2 regions of the Pseudomonas sp. McL0111 genome follow, and region 2 is predicted to be linked to the other one. Evidence: riboswitches for the same ligand, from Rfam matches in the RefSeq annotation. Region 2 holds a riboswitch; the other holds the start of a gene.
What was found. A riboswitch is a leader RNA that binds a small molecule or an ion and turns the genes downstream of it on or off. The one in region 2 is predicted to bind cobalamin.

Region 1 (3,398 bases), 1.1 Mb from region 2:
ACGCCCGCCATTCGGGCTCAGCCCCCGGGCAATCGGCGTCAGTTCGGTGGTGGTCAGCGAATGGTGATAGGTGTGACCGCGCAACGAGCCTTCCGGCAAATCCACCGCTTGCAGCGCCAGCGCCGCCAGACGTTTCTGCATCACCGCATCGCCGCTCAGCAAGCCGACCAGTTCGGCACGAGTGCCCTCAACATCAGTCAACGAATCGAGCAGATAAAGCATGCCGCCGCACTCGGCTAGCAACGGTTTGCCAGCGGCGTGATGCGCACGAATTGCGTCGAGCATCGCAGTGTTCTGCGCTAGCGCAACATGATGCAATTCCGGGTAACCACCCGGCAGATACAGACTGTCGGCATCAGGCAATTGCGTATCGCGGATCGGCGAGAAGAAGCTCAATTCAGCGCCCATCGCCCGCAGCAGATCGAGACTGGCGCCGTAGGTGAAGGCAAACGCTTCATCACGGGCAACGGCGATGCGCACGCCAGCCAGCAATGGCTCGGCGACGAGTACGTCCGGCGCGGCGAATTCCACCGCTGGTGGCAGCGCTACCTCGCAACTGCTCGCCAAGGCTTCGGCAGCGGCATCGAGGCGCACGTCGAGGTCGTTAAGCTCACTGGCCTGTACCAGACCGAGATGGCGGCTCGGCAGTTCGATTCCGGTTTCCCGCGACAGTGCGCCGTACCAGCGCAAACCTTCGGTGAGGCTGCCTTCGAGGAGTTGCGCATGGCGCAAGGTGCCGACACGATTGGCCAACACTCCGGCGAACGGCAAGTCCGGCTGATAACGCGCCAGCCCCAATGCCAATGCACCAAAAGTCTGCGCCATGGCAGTGCCGTCAATCACGCCGAGCACCGGCACACCAAAATGCCGCGCCAGATCGGCGCTCGACGGCGTACCGTCGAACAAACCCATCACGCCTTCGATCAGGATCAGGTCTGCTTCGCCTGCGGCTTCCCACAACAGGCGACGGCTTTCCTGCTCGCCAACCATCCACATATCCAACTGATAGACCGGCGCACCGCTGGCGCGCTCGAGAATCATCGGATCGAGAAAATCCGGCCCGCATTTGAAGACGCGAACCTTGCGCCCCTGATTGCGGTGCAATCGGGCCAATGCTGCGGTGACGGTGGTCTTGCCCTGACCGGAGGCCGGCGCGGCAATCAGTACCGCCGGGCAGTGACGTGATTGATTCAAAGTTCGACGCCTTTCTGCGCTTTGATGCCAGCCTGGAAGGCGTGTTTGATCATGCCCATCTCAGTGACCGTGTCGCCCATCTCGATCATTTCCGGTTTGGCCGCACGCCCGGTGACGATCACATGCTGCATCGGCGGACGTGCCTGCAAATCGCTGAGCACCTGATCGAGATCGAGGTAACCGTGCTTCAGCGCAATGTTCAGCTCATCCAGCACCACCAGACCGATGGATGGATCACGCAACAGTTCGCGGGACACTTCCCACGCGGCTTCGGCGGCGGCGATATCACGCTGGCGATCCTGGGTTTCCCAGGTGAAGCCCTCGCCCATCACATGAAAACGCACCTGCTCGGGAAAGCGGCGGAAGAACAGTTCTTCGCCAGTGCTGTTGCGGCCCTTGATGAACTGCACCACACCGCACTGCATGCCGTGGCCCATGGCGCGGGCGAGCATGCCGAACGCCGAGCTGCTTTTGCCTTTGCCATTGCCGGTCAACACCAGCACCAGGCCACACTCGTCAGGCGAATTGGCGATGCGTTCGTCGATCACGGCTTTTTTGCGCTGCATACGCGCCAGATGGCGTTCGTCACGCTCGGGGGAATCAGTCATGGGGGAGCTCTCCGTTGAGGCTGGATAACGGCGGGCAGGCACAAGAATAGACGGCAAAAAGCCTGGCATCGCCCACCGTGATGCCGCTGGATGGATCAGGCCGGTCTCCGGGCTCATGAGCGGCGATTCGCCAGTCTGCACGCCTTCCCGGGTCTTTCGACACAGTGGCTCGATGCGCAGTTTTCACTCATTTACCGTTGCGGGGGCAGCGCCGGGATCGTGATTGTTCTTCGTCTGAAGACAACCCTCACCGGCTTCCCTGTTTCACTCTGTCGACGTGGGTCACAGAGCACCTGAAACAAGCCGCGAAGGTTAGAGGGTTGGGGGTGGAGCGTCAATTAAAGAGGCGGCCATCGGGCGAATAACTGCCGCCGATCAATTATCTGACGCCAATCTTGTGCCACACTGTTACAAGTGATATCAAAGAGCCATGCTTTATCTGAAAAGCACATCACAACAATAAGGATGATTACGATGCAAGGCATGATCATCAGCAATCCGCGCCTGGAATTCCTGCGCCCGGTGCTTGAACGCTGGTTTGACTGTATTGACCGTTACAACGCCGTGCGCGGCGACAGCGACACGCCTTACTGGCACGACGAAAAAGCCAACCTCGGCTTGCTCTCGGCAGCGGCATGGATGGCCGAACTGGTGACGCTGGAACAGACTGCCACCCGCAAACAGAATGAAGACGGCGAGCGCAATGTGCGCGCCGATTTGTTTCTCGCCGGCAGCGAGGATCGTGCATTCATTCAGGCCACGCAGCGCTGGCCACGGGTCAACAATCTGAACCTGACCCAAGCGTTGCTGGACATCACCAGCGATGCCAAACGCATCAGCTTCGCCAGTGATCTGAAGCTCGGCTGCCTGTTCGTCGCGCCGCAAAAGGCTCAACACAGCGCCAGCCCGGAAGAGCTGCAAGACATGGTCGACGACCTGCAAAAGGAACACACCTGCGCCGTCGCCTGGTACTTCCCCTACGCCTACCGCAAATTGCGCAGCGAAGCGGGCAACTATCACCCGGGCATCGCCGTACTGTTCAAAGAGGCGCGCGGTTGAGCAGTTGAACCATCGGGCTTGCGTGGTCCTCTATGATTAGGAATGCATTCATAGGGAAGATCAGCAATGCGCAACCCCCAGCTCGTTTTCGTCATCGCCCTCGCCGGAGGGCTCGCCGCCTGTGGTGAATCCTCCAGCCTGCAAGTCTCCGACGGCACCGGCCCGTCCCCCAAACTGCCCGAACCGAACAAAACCCTGATCCCGACGGTAAACATCGCTCCAGCGATCGGCTGGCCCGAGGGCGGCAAACCGACCGCAGCGGCAGGCACTCAAGTCGCTGCATTCGCAGAAGGCCTCGATCATCCGCGCTGGCTTTATGTGCTGCCCAACGGTGACGTACTGGTAGCGGAAACCAATGCTCCGCCGAAACCCGACGACAGCAGCGGCATTCGTGGCTGGGTGATGAAGAAAGTCATGGGCAAGGCAGGGGCCGGCGTGCCGAGCGCCAATCGCATCACCTTGCTGCGCGATGCCGATCACGACGGCGTGGCCGAGACCCGCACCGTGTTTCTGCAAAACCTCAATTCACCGTTCGGC
Region 2 (3,398 bases):
ATCCTCCAGCGTCCCCGTCACCCAATCCTGATCCGGCCACGTCGCCCGATGAATCACTGCAATCGGGCAATCCGCGCCGTAATGCGGCAGCAATTCGGCGAGAATCTTCTCCAGATGATTGACCCCCAAATGAATCGCCATGGTCGCGCCATGCTGCGCGAGGCTGCCAAGTTCCTCGCCAGCCGGCATCGCGGTCTTGTCGGCATAACGGGTCAGAATCACGCTTTGCGACACATCCGGCAGGGTCAGTTCCGCGCCCAGCAACGCTGCGCAAGCGGCAGTGGCCGTCACGCCGGGGATGATTTCAAAAGGAATGTCCAACTCGCGCAGATAGCGAATCTGCTCGCCGATCGCGCCATACAGGCTCGGATCACCCGAGTGCACCCGCGCCACATCCTGTCCTTTGGCGTGGGCGGATTTGATCAGATCAATGATCTGTTCCAGATGTAATTCAGCGCTGTTGACCACCGTTTCCGCCTGATGACCTTCCAGCACCGCCTCGGGTACCAGCGAGCCTGCGTAGATGATCACCGGGCAACTGCGAATCAGCCGCTGGCCTTTGACGGTGATCAATTCCGGGTCGCCGGGGCCGGCGCCGATGAAGTAGACGGTCATCGTTGAATCCTTCGAAAAACAGGGCAGGGTGGCGCTTCACAGGGCACTCAGATGAAGAATGCTCATGATCAATGGCGCAGATTATCGGGGTTTTACGCGGCGCCGGCCAATGCCAGCGTTGCCTGAGCGTACTTTTGCCGGGAAATCAGCAGTTTTGCCGGTGCCTGAATCAGCTGTTCGGCCAGTGCCAGAGCGGCGCTTTCGGCGACACCGTAGCAACCGGTTCGCTCGTAGGCGATTTGTGAATGATGGCTTAGTCGCGCCTGATAACTGGCGAGTTCTTCACTGCTGAAATACAACAGCGGCAACGCCAACTGTGCGGCGAGTTCCTGCAATCCGGGTTCGTCGCGTTTCAGATCGATACTGGCCAAGGCCTTGATCGCCTGAAGGTCGATGCGATGGGCCTGCAAGGCCTGATCGAGTAATGCGCGCAACGTGCTGACGGGGCAGCCGCGCTGGCAGCCCAGGCCGACCACAAAGGTCGGCGCTGCGCTGGCATCGGTCATGCGTGGTATTGACCAGGATTTTTGCGGCGGAACAACCACGCGCTGATCAGGCCCAAGGCCAGCCAGAACGCGATGTTGGTCAACTGCGAGGCGATTTTGAACTGTGCTTCCAGCGCTTCCGGCGCCAGCATCGAATGCACTTGCGGTTGTGGCGCGCCGAGTACATGCGGCACTGCCAGAATCGCCACACCGAGGATCTTCATCAGCCAGTGACGACTGAACACGATCAACGCCAGGCCGACAGCCGTGGACGCTGCAGTGCCGATCCACCACATCTGTCGCGAGGCCAGATCCGCTGCGGCAGTGCCCGGCAATTCAGGCGGCAGGCCCAACGTCGGAGCCAGAACGAAAGTCGCGTAACCGGCCAGACCCCAAAGCAGGCCCTGGGAGGTTTTGGTCGGTGCGCGCAGGGTATAGAGGCCCGCGAGCATCAAGGCGAAACCGACCGCTACGACAAGATTGCCGCCGGTGGTCGAGACCACGCGTTGCCAGCCATCCGCCGGCTCCCAGGCTTCGGCGTCGTGAGTGTGCGCAGCCACGGCGCCAGCGGCGTGTTCGTGGACTTCAACGGCAACCGGTTCGGATTTTTCGTAAGTCTCGGCCTGCAAAATCAGCGGCGAAACCCAGAAACTTTGCAGCAGAGTGAGAAGCAGGGCGGCCAGCAGACCGGTGAAACCTGCGGTTTGCGCAATACGCTTGATCATGTCGGCAGGTCTCAGTGGCACGGGAACGCGGCGCTGTGGCGGGTATCGTGAGCGGCGTTGTGTACCGCTTCGATGTGCGAGAAACCGGCGAAATACACTAGGCAGGCGCCGAGGATCGACGCGCCAATGGCGGCGATCAGGCGTTGGCTCAGGGTGGTAGTGCTGGAGATTTTGTCCGTGTTGCTGCCGGTGCTGCTGATGATCGACATGGCGCTTCCCTCTGAAGTGTCAGCGGACAGGTAGAGCGCATGAAAACCCCTGCGAGCCGGGCACGCAGAGGTTCAAACAGCGCCCGCCCACCGCGGGTTGTTATGTTCAGTGGCGATTTCGCGCACTGTGTGTTGCGGGCCGGTCTCCGGGCTCACGAGGGGTTGGCGTTCAGCCGACCTGCAAGCATCACCTTCCCATGCCTTCGGCACAGTGGATCTGACGCTTCGCTCGCTTACCGTTGCGGGGGCAGCACCGGACTGACATGCGCTTGAGTAAAGCACATGATTCACCGGTTTCCCGTTTCACCCAGTAAAGGGCACCCGTAACAAGGCGCACAGGAGACCATGGGCGGGGGATTTGAGTCAAATTGACATGGGCGTTCGTCTTGAAACCGAGTCGCTACCTTCGCGAGCAGGCTCGCTCCCACATTGGAAAGCGCTACCTGTGGGAGCGAGCCTGCTCGCGAAGGCGTCATTCCAGTCGGTACGAACCTCGCTTGGACATTGACCCGCTCCCAAGCGATGCGTAGCCTTGCGCATTCGAGGTTCTTCGACACTGTCGAAGCTAAGAAGGGAACGCGGTTCAAGCCGCGGCTGCCCCCGCAACTGTGAACGGCGATGTTCGCTGCCACGCCACTGCCAGGCTCTGCAAAGAGCCGGCGGGAAGGCGCAGTGAATGCCAGGCTCAATGCCTGAACGCCGTCAGCCAGGAGACCTGCCTCGTCACAGATTCTCACTACAACCGGGCGGGGTGATCCGGTGGCGAACTCTTCTGGCAGGCGCGACCGCGTTGCCGGTCCTCGTCCCGTTGCCCGCCACCTTGCCAAAGGGCATCGCGATGAAAACACTGGCCAAACTCCCCGTCACCATCGTCACCGGTTTCCTCGGTTCGGGTAAAACCACGTTGCTGCGGCATATGCTCGACAACGCTCAGGGCCGCCGCATCGCGGTGATCGTCAACGAGTTCGGCGAACTCGGCATCGACGGTGAAATCCTCAAGCAATGCACCATCGGTTGCACCGAAGAAGAGGCCGTTGGCCGCGTTTACGAGCTGGCCAACGGCTGCCTGTGCTGCACGGTCCAGGAAGAGTTCTTCCCGGTGATGCGTGAACTGGTCGCGCGTCGCGGTGATCTCGACCATATCCTGATCGAAACTTCGGGTCTGGCCCTGCCAAAACCGCTGGTCCAGGCCTTCCAGTGGCCGGAAATCCGCAGCGCCTGCACCGTTGACGCGGTGATCACCGTGGTCGACAGCCCGGCAGTTGCCGCCGGTACGTTCGCCGCATTCCCGGATCAGGTCGATGCCCAGCGCAAACTCGACCCGAACCTCGATCACGAATCGCCGCTGCATGAACTGTTCGCTG

Region 1: linked by a shared signal. The riboswitch ahead of cobO (cob(I)yrinic acid a,c-diamide adenosyltransferase) and the one ahead of ACTWLJ_RS22545 (CbtB domain-containing protein) in region 2 are both predicted to bind cobalamin.

Annotation. Positions count from the first base shown of each region.
Region 1 is NZ_CP199585.1:6,083,566-6,086,963, forward strand. It holds gene ACTWLJ_RS27415 (cobyrinate a,c-diamide synthase) at 1-1,194, opposite strand, end outside; gene cobO (cob(I)yrinic acid a,c-diamide adenosyltransferase) at 1,191-1,802, opposite strand; cobalamin riboswitch at 1,884-2,114, opposite strand; gene ACTWLJ_RS27425 (hypothetical protein) at 2,277-2,861, shown strand; gene ACTWLJ_RS27430 (PQQ-dependent sugar dehydrogenase) at 2,928-3,398, shown strand, end outside.
Region 2 is NZ_CP199585.1:4,969,333-4,972,730, reverse strand. It holds gene cobM (precorrin-4 C(11)-methyltransferase) at 1-615, opposite strand, end outside; gene ACTWLJ_RS22555 (cobalamin biosynthesis protein) at 708-1,121, opposite strand; gene ACTWLJ_RS22550 (CbtA family protein) at 1,118-1,825, opposite strand; gene ACTWLJ_RS22545 (CbtB domain-containing protein) at 1,837-2,034, opposite strand; cobalamin riboswitch at 2,155-2,374, opposite strand; cobalamin riboswitch at 2,561-2,771, shown strand; gene cobW (cobalamin biosynthesis protein CobW) at 2,873-3,398, shown strand, end outside.